One region of the Paenibacillus sp. PvR098 genome, then DNA from elsewhere that is predicted to be linked to it. Evidence: riboswitches for the same ligand, from Rfam matches in the RefSeq annotation. Region 1 holds a riboswitch; each other region holds the start of a gene.
The links. A riboswitch is a leader RNA that binds a small molecule or an ion and turns the genes downstream of it on or off. The one in region 1 is predicted to bind cobalamin.
Positions count from the first base shown of each region.

Region 1 (4,282 bases):
GCGTTCGGGCCAGCGTATCGGCAAGCAGCACGTAGATCGCGCCTCCGATCAAAGACATCGGGAGCAGCAAGCGGTAATCCGGACCGACCATAAGCCGAAGCAAATGCGGCACCAGCAGACCGACAAACGCAATAACACCCGATACGGATACCGCCGCAGCCGTGATTAAAGTAGCGGCCACCAATACGATCAGCTTCGTCCGCTCGACATGGATTCCGAGATGCGCCGCCTGCCGCTCCCCGAGCGCGAACAAATTCATTGCCCGGCCTAAGCTTAGGAGCACCAAGGAGCCGGCAGCCAAATACGGCAGCAGTACCATGGAATAAGTCCATCCGCGCAGCGCCAGGCTACCCATTAGCCAGAAGATAATCTCATTGATCACCTGATCCGACATGGCCACCATCAACGAAACGAAGGCACCCAAGAAAGCCTGCATCACTACACCGGCAAGAATGACGGTTTCTTTGCGCAGCTTGCCGTCCGTCCGTGCCAGCAAGAGTACCGTACAGAGCGATAGTACTCCGGTCATGAACGCTACCGCCGGTACCGTCCACTCTCCGAAGAGGGTATACTGTAGTCCGAACAAAATCAAAAACGATGCGCCCACCGATGCCCCAGAAGAAACGCCGAGCGTATAAGGATCGGCAAGAGGGTTACGGAGTACGCCCTGAAAGGCTGCACCGGCCAATCCCAGAGCAGCTCCAACCAGAATACCCAATGCTACCCTCGGAAGCCTGACCTTCCATACGATTTGCTCAGAAGCCGCGCTCCAATCGGCTTGGATACGGTCGCCGACCCAAGGCAACTGATGCAGCATGATCCCCCACACGTGACCTAGCGGGATGCGCACTGTACCGATCGACAGGGCTAAGGAGGCAGCAAGTAAAAGCATTGCCAAAGCGGCTCCGCCCCAAATCCACAGCTTTCGCTTCATCTTATTTCACCAGTTCCGGGTAAATTCCTTTAGCTACTTCCGTCAAAGCTTGAGTTATTCTCGGACCCGGACGACTCATGATATCCTTGTCCAACCCAACCAGTTGATTCAACTTCACCGCATCGATCTGCTCCCAGCCGCTGCGCTCGCGAATCAGTTGATCCATGGGCTTTTGGGACTTATCATCAATGATCCCCATCGGATAAATAATGATCTGAGGATTGTCCGCTATCACCTTTTCCTCGCTGATCTTCACGTAGCCTTTCTCACCGCCGGCCACATTGACAGCGCCGGCCAAACCGATCAGTTCGTCAATATACTCGCCCTTACCGACCGTCCAGCCCGGGGAAAACTCGACAAACACCTTTTTCTTCTGCTCCGGCTCCAGCACCTTCACCGCATCCAGTACGGCTTGACGTTCGGCTTTCATTGAATCGACCAGCTTTGTCGCCTGCTCCTGCCGGTCGAAGATTTGCCCCATCAGCAGAATGTTGTCCATTACATCGTCCACCGTTTTCGGCTCCACTTTAAACAGATTCACTTTCAATCCGCGAAGCTGCTCCACTACGGCCATATTCATGGATACGCCCGTCATGACCACATCGGCGTTCGCTGCAATCAACGCCTCCTCGTTCGGCTTCATGATGCTCCCGACCTTGGGCTTTGAGGCCGCTTCCGCAGGGTAGTTGCAGAAATCCGATACACCAACCACCCGATCCCCAAGCCCCAAAGCAAACAGCGTTTCCGTTTCGCTCGGTGAAGTGGAGACGATTCGCTCCGGTGCTTTATCAAATACAAACTCTTTTCCCGTAACATCTTTGATCGTGAGCGGATATGTCGTCCGTTTCACCGATGTGGACGCCTCTTCCTGCTTAGTACCACCCGCCTTGGGCGCATCTGCCTGCTGACCCTGCCCCGGGGTTGACGCAGTGCTTCCGCATCCTGCCAACCCTCCTGCCAAAGCCAAGCTCAGGATGGCTGCCACCAGCCGCTTTTTTATACGATTCGTCTTACCCTGGTACATATGTTCATCTCTCCTCAACATCTTTACAAACAAAAAGACCTCTGCTTTTCGGATTGTATCCAAAGCAGAGGGCACACACTGACAATACTGCGCAGCACCAGTCGACATCAAGGTCGATATGCTGCCGGCAGGCTGCGTGATCTGCTCCTTCTCCTCGAAAGGCCGCATCGAATGCAGATTCAGGCAGGTTTCCTGACTTACGGGCTGCTTATTCAAGAGCTCTTCGCCTTCCCGTCTCATTAAGATGAAGACAGTGACTTGATAAAGAGCATTACCCGTATACAGTGGCGGGACCGCGCCGGATTCGCACCGGCTTCCCTTTTAACCCGCAAGCGGCAATCTTACCGTGCAGGCACCTGAATCGCTATATTGTTGTTCGCTGGCATGACTTGCATGTAAGGCTATTCCTACCGTCTCTCCAGCTTATTCTTTATGATGTTAACATAAAAGACCTCAGCTTTCAAAGCTTTTAAGAGCTATTAAAGCACGATAAGGAACAAAAAAGAAGCCGATCAAGACCGACTTCTTCGATGCAGATTCATATATTCATTAATCTTAAGATCAAGCTCCATACTGATTTTTACCACCTGCGGCGATGTCAGGTCGTTTCCACTTTGCACAAGACTCTCGAGTTCACGTCGAAGGTGATAAATGTCATCTTCTAAAGATAAGGCAGACGAAGCTCGTTTTCTTGTTCCAAAAATCCACTTGGCCTTATGATCATTCTCACGAATCCAACCGATACTCAAGTTTTGCCGAAGCTGATATTCTGGAAAAGCCATTCTTCATCCCTCCCGTCTCATATCTTTAGACCTATAAAGAAGAAGATTCATATGAATGAACATATGAATCTTCCATAAATCTAAGATAACATTTTATAGGGAGCTTGAAAATGGCTAATTTTGTCGAATTTACAGTTTTTTGATGAAATTTCCTATTCTATCTATGGCCTCGATTAATTGATTGACCGATGTAGCGTAGGAACAGCGGACAAACCCTTCTCCACCTAACCCGAACACATTGCCTGGCACGGCTGCGACCTTTGCCTCAAGAATCAGTCTCTCAGCAAATTCCTCTGAGCTAAGCCCCGTAGCCTGAATGGAGGGGAATGCATAGAACGCTCCCTGAGGCTCATGGCACTGCAGTCCGATTTCCCGGAAGCCCTGAACGACCAAGCGACGACGCTGGTTGTATGACTCTACCATCCGGTCCTTTTCCTCCAGACCGTGTTTCAGCGCTTCCAGCGCAGCAACTTGTCCCATGGACGGAGCACACATGACCGTGTACTGGTGAATTTTAAGCATGGCCGAGATGAGATCCCGGTGCCCGCAGGCATACCCCATCCGCCAACCGGTCATTGCAAACGCCTTGGAAAAACCGCTCACAAGGATCGTACGGTCGCGCATGCCCGGCATCGAAGCGAAGCTGACGTGTTTTTGATCATAGGTCAATTCGGCATAAATCTCGTCGGAAATGACGATCAAATCGTTCTCCTCTACGATTTTGGCAATAGGCAGCCAATCCTCATAGGTCATGATGCCCCCGGTAGGATTGCTCGGATAACATAAAATAAGCACTTTCGAACGAGGTGTGAGCACCGCTTTGAGCGCTTCCGCTGTCAGCTTGAACCCGTCTTTGGCGAATGTCTCAATACCGACGGGTATACCGCCGCCGATTCGAGTAATCGGGCTGTAAGAAATGTAACAAGGCTCCGGTATAAGAATCTCGTCTCCCTGAGTAACCAAAGCGCGCAGCGCCAAATCGATCGCTTCGCTTCCCCCTACCGTAACAAGCACCTCGTCTGAAGGCTCGTAAGGCACATGAAACGATTCGTATAAGTATTCGGCAATGGCTTCCCGCAGCTCGGGCAGACCGGAGTTCGGTGTATACTTGGTATTCCCGCGTTCTAGCGAATAGACGCACGCTTCTCTAACATGCCAAGGTGTGCTAAAGTCAGGTTCCCCCACACCAAGGGATATAATATCCTTGCTGCCGCTCACAAGATCAAAAAACTTACGGATGCCTGATGGCGGAATTTCGCGCACGAGCGGAGCCAGGTAGCCGCTCATCGACTTCGTCTGCAGTGGTTGCTGCTGGTCCTGTTTATGCTCTATCATCTTCTCAGCGTCCTTTATGGCGAGATCAAGAGACGGCGGTCATCTTCATGGTCCTCGAAGGTAATTCCGTCCTGCTTGTACTTTTTCAATATAAAATGCGTCTTCGTCGACAGCACCCGATCAATCGGGGAAAGCTTATTGGAAACGAACGCTGCTACCTCTTTAAGCGTCTTACCTTCGATTTCTACGAGCAAATCATATGCCCCG
Region 1 is NZ_JAFIBU010000001.1:4,391,094-4,395,375, reverse strand. It holds gene JOE45_RS21815 (FecCD family ABC transporter permease) at 1-934, opposite strand, end outside; gene JOE45_RS21810 (ABC transporter substrate-binding protein) at 936-1,958, opposite strand; cobalamin riboswitch at 2,124-2,333, opposite strand; gene JOE45_RS21805 (aspartyl-phosphate phosphatase Spo0E family protein) at 2,471-2,740, opposite strand; gene JOE45_RS21800 (aminotransferase class I/II-fold pyridoxal phosphate-dependent enzyme) at 2,870-4,075, opposite strand; gene JOE45_RS21795 (Lrp/AsnC family transcriptional regulator) at 4,090-4,282, opposite strand, start outside.

Region 2 (4,282 bases), 2.2 Mb from region 1:
TCCTTGGATAACCTCTTTTCGCAAATGTTGCTCCATTGATTACAGCGGCAGCAAATCGGATTGCTCCTTCTTCATTTGGAGGGCTGATCTCATCGATTCCTTACGCAGCAGTTCACTCACGGTTTGGGGATTGGCAGCAAAAAATGAATCGCATATACTCAAATTATAAAGTGCTTTTTTTGCTGCTTCGCAAGCCAGCTTCTCACTTTGTAATAAATACAGACAGATGCTGTAGCAATCATTTTCATGCTTTTTTAACATCGTTATACGATCCGTCATTACCATCATAAGATCATCCCTAACATTTTCTTCCTTATAAATATTTTAAAGGGTTTTCACATGTTGAAATAGTACTATTTTCTTCTAGTACCTGTATGTTGAAGTAAACAGGGTTTAAGCGGCTTTTCTCTTGTGCAACATTCACCCTCAGCGTTACGTTATAAGGTAAGCTAACCAATTCATAGGTCTGGGGTTGATCGTATGAAAAAAGCAAGTCTCATCTTGATAATCCTCTTATGCTTCAGTTTTATTACTTCGCAATCGGCATTTGCCCTGTCTTGTGCTCCGCCGCGCGCTCCCCAAGAAGAAATGGAATTTTCCCAAATGGTGTTTAAAGGAACCGTAGTTTCGCAAAACAGAGATAAACTTCATTTTGAAGTCGCTAAGGCTTGGAAGGGTGACCCAAGCGGTAAGCTTACCTTAAACCAGAACGGTTGGACGGAATTTAAGACAGGAGACGAGTACGTTGTGTTTGCCGGGATGGAGGACGGGAAACTGCGGCCGAGGCTTTGCGGGAATACGGGATTGGCCACCGGATTTAACGAAGACCAACTTGGAGAACCGATTCCAATGGTGCAGACAAGCACTGGTTCAGGCTTCACCCTAGCTCTCGTAGTTATGTTGGTACTCATTGGCATCGTCTTCTTGTGGTGGAAAAAGAAAAGACCCAGAACATAGCATTTCAGCAGTTTATATTTTATTAGGAAACGGAAGTGTAAACGAGATGAATCCGATGAACACCCGTAAATTACAAGGCAGAATTGCCATCGTAACTGGAGCAAGCCGCAGCGCGGGAATAGGTGCCGCAATATGTAAAGCGCTGGCTAGCGAGGGAGCAGATATTTTCTTCACCTACTGGGTTAACTACGATGAAACCATGCCATGGGGCGGTAATGTCGAGGAACAAGACCAGCTTAGTAATGAGATTGTGCAGCTTGGCGTACAATGTGAGCATATCATGGCTGATCTTTCCGATGTAAACAATATCCCTTTTATTCTAAAAACAGTTGAGGAAAAGCTGGGAAAGCCGTCGATCCTGGTGAATAACGCTTGCTATTCTGTAAACGATGATTGGAATACAATGACTGCTGAATCGTTAGATGCTCACTATGCGATCAACATTAGGGCCGTAGCTATGTTAAGCGTCGAATTTGCAAGAAGGTTTAGTCAAGGCACAGGTGGCAGAATCATAAGCATGACCTCCGGTCAATCCTTGGGTCCTATGGTTGGCGAAATCTCTTATGCTACGACGAAAGGCGCTATAGACGCCTTTACAAGAACATTTGCTGCAGAGGTCGGGTCCAAGGGGATCACGGTAAATGCTGTAAATCCGGGACCGACCGACACAGGCTGGATGACACCGGATTTGCAGCAGGAGCTAGCAGGCCACTCCCCTTTGGGGAGAGTTGGATTGCCTCGTGATGCGGCTCGGCTTATCACTTTTCTAGCAACGGATGATGCCCAGTGGATTACAGGCCAAATCTTGCATTCCGATGGAGGATTTAGATAGACAAAACCCTATCGTTCGTGTTATATTTCAATAAATTCGTGTTACTTAGAGGAATTTGACGATTGATAGCGAATACATATATGCATGAATTACCACAAACGAATTACATACATAGTAGATCAGGTGCCTTTGTACTAGCAAAGGGTAACAGGGAATCGGGTGCAAATCCCGAGCGGTCCCGCCACTGTATTTGGGGAGTTTCTCTCAGCATGTCACTCGATGATTCATTGGGGAAGACGGGAGAACACAACGATCCAAGAGCCAGGAGACCTACCTAATCTACGCACCCGAATGCCTTCGAGGAAAGGAATGGTGTACGAATAATGAAACGATGATCACCGCTAACGGATCTTGTCGTCTATTCATGCGTACCCCTGACCAATCCAATAGGATTGGTTTTTTGAGTTCTATAACTACGTACACAGGAGGATATGTAAAGTATGATCTCTAAAAAAGCAATAAGCACGCTTCTATTAGTCCTGGGATTTACGTTGTACCTGACTGTCAATGAACCTCAATCCGCTTATGCCATGCATATTATGGAGGGCTTTCTTCCGCTGGGATGGGCGATCTTCTGGTGGGCTGTGTTTGTGCCGTTCTTTATTCTCGGGCTCCGGGCCTTGATTAAAATTACGAGGGAAACGCCGGAACTCAAAATCATGCTGGGTGTGGCTGGCGCCTTCATCCTCGTCCTGTCGGCACTCAAAATTCCGTCCGTGACAGGAAGCAGCTCGCATCCTACCGGGACGGGCCTTGGCGCCATCATGTTCGGTCCGCTGCCCATGAGCGTGCTCGGATCCATTGTCTTGTTGTTTCAAGCTTTGCTGCTTGCTCATGGCGGTCTGACCACCCTTGGAGCCAACGCGTTCTCTATGGCTGTCGCCGGTCCCATGATCGGTTATGCGGCATACAGGGGGATGATGAGATCCACAGGGAAACAAACGCTATCCATCTTTACGGCGGCTGCGCTGGCTAACCTGTCTACCTATGTCGTCACCTCGATTCAATTATCTTTGGCATTTCCCGCAGAGAGCGGCGGCTTCCTCGCTTCGCTCGCTAAATTCGGAGGTATCTTTGCGATTACCCAAGTCCCTTTGGCCATCAGCGAAGGACTGCTCACCGTACTGATCTGGAACTGGCTGAAATCCAACAGCTCTGAGGAAATGTCACTGCTGCAGAGTAAAATGAAGGGGGCTTAACCACCATGATAACCCGTAAAATGAGCGTTCTCATCTTGATCATCGTTGTATTATTGGCCGTTCTTCCCCTCCTGTTCGTGAACGGCGAATTTGGCGGAGCTGACGGCGCTGCGGAAGAAATGATCACCGAGATTCAGCCTGCTTATGAGCCCTGGTTTTCCCCGCTGATGGAGCCTCCGGGTGAAACCGAAAGCATGCTGTTTGCCCTGCAAGCTGCTATCGGCGCAGGTTTCATCGGCTATGCGTTCGGATGGTTCAAGGGCAGAGCCTCCAAATCCAAAACGTTATGATTAAGCTGATCGATACGCTCTCTTATACGAACAAGCTGCGGTCCGTTTCTCCGATGTGGAAAAGCGGATTCGCAGCCTCTCTGTTGGTGCTGTCTTACTTAGCTCATCCCGTCATTCAGCTCCTGATCATGGGCTGGATGTTCCTATGGGCTACCCAATATGCCCAGGTCCCCGTCAAAGTGTACAGCCTGCTCATCGGGGCGTCCTGCCTCTTCTATGCAGCCAGTCTTCCGGCGCTTGTCATCGAGTTTTCAGCTACCGATTCCGTAACGGCCCTCACCAATGGGATCACCCTCTTTACCTTTGCACAGTGGACGGCTTATGTAACGGAAGCAGGCATGTACCAAGCGTTCGGCCTGCTCATCCGGATCATCGCTTGTTTATCCTGTATTACCTTTCTCATGCTGACCACTTCAATGTCCGATCTGTTTCAGGTGATGAAAAAACTGCGTGTGCCGTCGTTGGTGCTGGAATTGATGCTGATCATGTACCGCTTTCTCTTCGTGCTCTCGGATACGGCTCAGCAGATGTATACGGCTCAAAGGGCTCGCGGCGGTCAGACCGGCTTCGATCGCAGGCTGAAGGATACGGCTATCCTGATCGTCCGGTTGTTCGGCAAGACGATGCAGCGGTCTAAGAGTCTATCGCATGGTCTGATAGCAAGAGGATTTACGCAAGATATTCAACTGGCTCCTTATCAAGCGGGCCCCGTGCCCTTGCGTTATGTATGGGAAAGCCGTATCGGAGTGACCTTATTATTGCTATTCGAGCTGGGGCTTCGCTGGAGGGATATGATATGAAATCGTTAATGGAGGCTCACGATGTACGCTACAGCTACCCCGGAACTGGGGATGAGGCGCTTCAAGGATTGACGATGAGCTTGCCTGCAGGCAAGAAAACCGCGATTTGCGGCCATAACGGGTCCGGCAAATCCACCATGTTCCTGCATGCGATCGGCATTCACCGCCCTGCCGCCGGAGAGATGAGCTGGAAGGGTTCTCCTA
Region 2 is NZ_JAFIBU010000001.1:2,151,398-2,155,679, forward strand. It holds gene JOE45_RS10765 (hypothetical protein) at 40-288, opposite strand; gene JOE45_RS10770 (hypothetical protein) at 481-957, shown strand; gene JOE45_RS10775 (SDR family oxidoreductase) at 1,004-1,789, shown strand; cobalamin riboswitch at 1,894-2,081, shown strand; gene JOE45_RS10780 (energy-coupling factor ABC transporter permease) at 2,230-2,988, shown strand; gene JOE45_RS10785 (energy-coupling factor ABC transporter substrate-binding protein) at 2,994-3,278, shown strand; gene cbiQ (cobalt ECF transporter T component CbiQ) at 3,239-4,078, shown strand; gene JOE45_RS10795 (energy-coupling factor ABC transporter ATP-binding protein) at 4,075-4,282, shown strand, end outside.
Region 2: it holds a riboswitch for cobalamin, as region 1 does, so the genes downstream of both, JOE45_RS10780 (energy-coupling factor ABC transporter permease) here and JOE45_RS21810 (ABC transporter substrate-binding protein) in region 1, are expected to answer to the same signal.

Region 3 (4,282 bases), 2.8 Mb from region 1:
CTCAGAAAAGGGGAGCAAAAATGAGTAGGATACAGCGAAAAAAAACTGTTAGGTTGCTGAAAGTCTTTGCATATTTATGCGTAACAACAAAAATGGAGCCACGCGGGTTTGCGGGCTCCATTTTCTAATTAATTCTGGAATATCACATGTGTAAGTGTAAAAATATTTTCGTCTACATGGGCAAAACGTGACAAAGGCAGCCGTCAGGGCAGTTCAAAATTCCATACACCATAATTCAATGCCTGGTCTACGATCGGTTCTTCCCAATAACGACATACATAACATGAAAGTGAAGGTAAGGCTGGCCGTTCCTGCTGACAAGGAGGCTAGATTGGACCGAATCATTTGAACCCGCTAAGCCCCCTACATTTTTACTTACTTTTATGTGGAGGGTAAATTGTCCTATAACTCGCTAGGTAGAAACTTCATCAAAAATGAAAATTCGGCTTATTTTTATTACAAATTAAGAATTTTTATAATTCTAGATGCCTGCTTGCGTATTTATCATTGCGCTAACCAATTTTCATCTTGTAGACTAGAGTAGAGAGAAAATTGGCGGGTGACTTGAATGGAGATGAATGGGTGGAGAATATTAGGCGATTCTTTTTAAATTTAACGGTAAGACGATTCTTCATCATTATCGTTATATGTATTTTGCTATTTAGTATAAGGGACATGCTGAACTTGATTCTGTTAACCTTTTTATTAATCTACATCATGAACAGTCTTCAGCAAGTTCTAACGAGAAAATTAAGTAAATACGTGATTGTCAATAGTAAGGTCATCATTATATTGTTATATCTGATTATGGTTACCATATTCGTTATCGCAATCATTAATTACTTGCCGAAGGTCTATGTGCAAATCAAACAATTAAAAGATATTCTGGTCGGATTAACGAATATGCCAGTCCCCCAAGATGAACTATCCCAATATGTGTACAGAACCTTGAAAGACTTGAATTTGCAATCTTACGTAAAACAAGGCTTTGAATACATTCTTAGAATAAGTAATTGGGGAACAACATTCGTTTTGGCGATCGTTCTGAGCTTTGTCTTTATTCTTGAGAAAAATAGAATTATTGCATTTACTTCCAGGTTAAAAAGAAGCAAGCTTTCTTGGCTTTATGAAGAGTTCGAGTATTTTGGTAAGAAATTCATTCTGTCTTTCGGGAAAGTCATTGAAGCTCAAATGCTTATTGCTCTATGCAATACTGTATTTACGATTATCGGACTATGGATTCTAGGCTTTCCTTACCTGTTTGCTCTAACCATTATGATTTTCCTGCTTAGTTTAGTTCCCGTAGTGGGTTTTTTAATTTCATTAATTCCTTTATGTATCATCGGGTATACAATAGGCGGACATCTGATGGTGATCTATGTGCTATCCATAATCGCTGTGCTTCACTTCCTGGAGGGTTATTTCTTAAATCCGAAACTGATGTCTTCTAAAGTGAATCTTCCTATGTTCTATACGTTTGTTATTCTCATTTTCTCAGAGCATTACCTGGGCATATGGGGCTTGATCGTGGGAATTCCTATCTTTATCTTTGTATTAGATATCATTGATGTCGATACGGCGGAATAATCGATGTTTTGGCAGCTGGTCTTGAACCCGAGGAACGCATGAATTTATGAAGCAGCACACCGCGGCGGTTTATGATATGCAGAGATTCTCAGTTAATAGATTTTGTTGTTCAAGTTATGGCGGATCGAGATTTCAATGTGGAAATTTAAGAAATATCCGGTTTGATCAAGGACGGATGGTAGTATTTGGGTAATTGTCTTTATATGCGTTGACAATTGCAAGTTTCGCAACTAAGCTAAAGGAAGTATTCAGTAAAAAGGGTAGGTTGGATACAACTCAACTTCATATCAATAGAAAATAGGTGTGAGAAGAACGCTTCTATCACTTAAAAGGGAAGTTCGGTTTCATTCCGACACGGTCCCGCCACTGTATATGGATTTCAGCAACTCAAGCTGATCCTTTCAGAACAACCACTGGAATATAGCCCGGGAAGGTCTGAAAGATATATCCTTAGTCAGGAGACCTGCCTATTTTAACAACACTGCAGCCCTACGCGGAATTAGGGAGTGTTAGAGATCGGATGTTCTTTTTATGTAGGTGGTTCAGTTTCTTTGGAAAGCGCCTGCCTTATTAGAGTTATATCCAGGCATTTCTAACATTCTCAATGTTGGAAATGCTTTTTTTATTTTCTATCAAAAGGAGATATGAACAATGTCCATCACGAAAGCATTAAGAAGCCGCAGAGCGGTAAGAAGCTATGAGCCGAAAGAAGTAGAAACGGAGAAAATCAACGCGCTGCTGGAAGCGGCCACCTGGGCGCCCAACGATCGTTTGCGTGAACCGTGGCATTTTTATGTAATCCGCGGGGAAGCGAAGGCGCGATATGAACAGATCGCCCGGGATTTTCTGGAGGAGCGGTTTCCAACGAAGCCGCATTTGGTGAAGGAATCGATCGCGGTGCTGGAAGCAACGCCGCTTGTCATTGTAGCCACCTCGGATGTCATTCCGGGCGATGAAGCGTCCTCCGAGGATAATGAATATGCCGTTGCTTGCGCGATACATTCCATGTGGCTGACTGCGCAGGAGCTGGGGCTGGGCCTAGTATGGCGGACAAGAGGCATAGGTCTTTCCAGAGACGAACGATTGTACAAGCTGATCGGCTCCCCGGAGAACAAGAAAATTGTCGGGGCCGTATTCGTCGGCTATCCTTCTGCTGACAGTGTGGAAACGAAACGTACGGCATTCCAAGACAAAACGACATGGCTGTAAGTTGGTATTTGTCCGGAAGAATTTGTCGAGTCGAGACTTCATGTACCAAATTAAGGAGAAGGAACATGAACCGTGCCGTTTATTTTCTGCTTTATGTATTCTTTGCGGTTTTACTAGTTGGATGTAACTCTCAGCAGGATTCCGAATCGAATAAGGAAGTTCAACGGAATGGAGATCCCCAAAAGCTGAGACTTGCCTGGACGAGCGATGCCGGGTTCCCATCCCCCTTTGCCTTTAGTTCCAGAGGACCAGCTGGGTACCTTCGAGTCAGTTATCTTTATGATACGTTAACCTGGAAGGATCAACAGGGTATTATTCCATGGTTGGCTCAGAGTTGGGAGACTTCCGATAACGGAAGGACTTACACCGTTCATTTGAGAGAAGGTGTCAAATGGCAGGATGGGAAGGAACTCACAGCTTCTGACGTTAAATTTACGTTTGCATATCTTTCTCAGCATGGTTTCGCTTGGGGAGATACCAGTATGATAGACGATGTCGAAGTTAAAAATAACACGACCGTAGTCTTTCATCTAAATAAGCTTTTTTCACCATTTGTGGAAGAAGTCATGGGAGTGATCCCTATTATTCCTGAATACATTTGGGCTAACGTTAAAGACCCCAAATCCTTCCGCGGAGAAGGAGCTGCTGTTGGAACCGGTCCTTATATTCTCAAGAGCTATAATCAAGAGTCCGGGCAGCATCTATTCACGGCTAATGCAGACTATTTTAAAGGAAAGCCCGTTGTTGAGGAAATTTCCTTTATCACTGCCAACAACACGGTATTATCGCTAAAAAATAAGGATATCGATGCCGTCTTGTCCAACAATTACAAAGATGTTCAGGAGCTGAAAAAAGCAGGCTATCAAGTCATGGAAAGCAATCCTCATGGAAGTATCGTCCGTATGGTATTTAATCTGGATCATCCTCTATTGGGTCTTAAAGATTTGCGGCACGCGATAACCTATGCTCTTGACCGGGCTGCGATTGCCGAAAAAGTGCTCGGCGGTAATGGAGCGGTTGGAAATGCAGGGGTCATCCCACCTGGATCACCATGGTATAACCCCAATGTCAGGGCGTATGATTATCATTTGGAGAAGGCCAATGGCATATTGGACAGCCTGGGATTTGAAGATCGCAATCAGGACGGGATTAGGGAAACGAGGGATGGTACGAATCGAAACTCGGGAAACGGAGTTAAAGTGAAGCCTGAGAAATCAGGCTTATTTTTAACGGTGACGGCAACTGGTGCTTTGAAACGATTACGGTTGTCGTACATCCAGCAAGTTCTCTTGCTAGTTCTCAAAAGAGAGTTTATTTTTGGACTTCTATGGAACCGGTTCCGTATACCAATGTGTTACATAGAATAGAAAGGGAATAACCCATGACATCAGTGATTATAACAACCTCCGCATTTGGTGCGGAATAATCATGTAGTAAATGGTAAACCCACATTTTGTAAAATTAATCAATATCGAAATAGTAATAT
Region 3 is NZ_JAFIBU010000001.1:1,593,936-1,598,217, reverse strand. It holds partial or broken gene JOE45_RS07950 (Lin0512 family protein) at 173-349, shown strand; gene JOE45_RS07945 (AI-2E family transporter) at 583-1,587, shown strand; cobalamin riboswitch at 1,870-2,072, shown strand; gene JOE45_RS07940 (nitroreductase family protein) at 2,239-2,796, shown strand; gene JOE45_RS07935 (ABC transporter substrate-binding protein) at 2,862-4,163, shown strand.
Region 3: it holds a riboswitch for cobalamin, as region 1 does, so the genes downstream of both, JOE45_RS07940 (nitroreductase family protein) here and JOE45_RS21810 (ABC transporter substrate-binding protein) in region 1, are expected to answer to the same signal.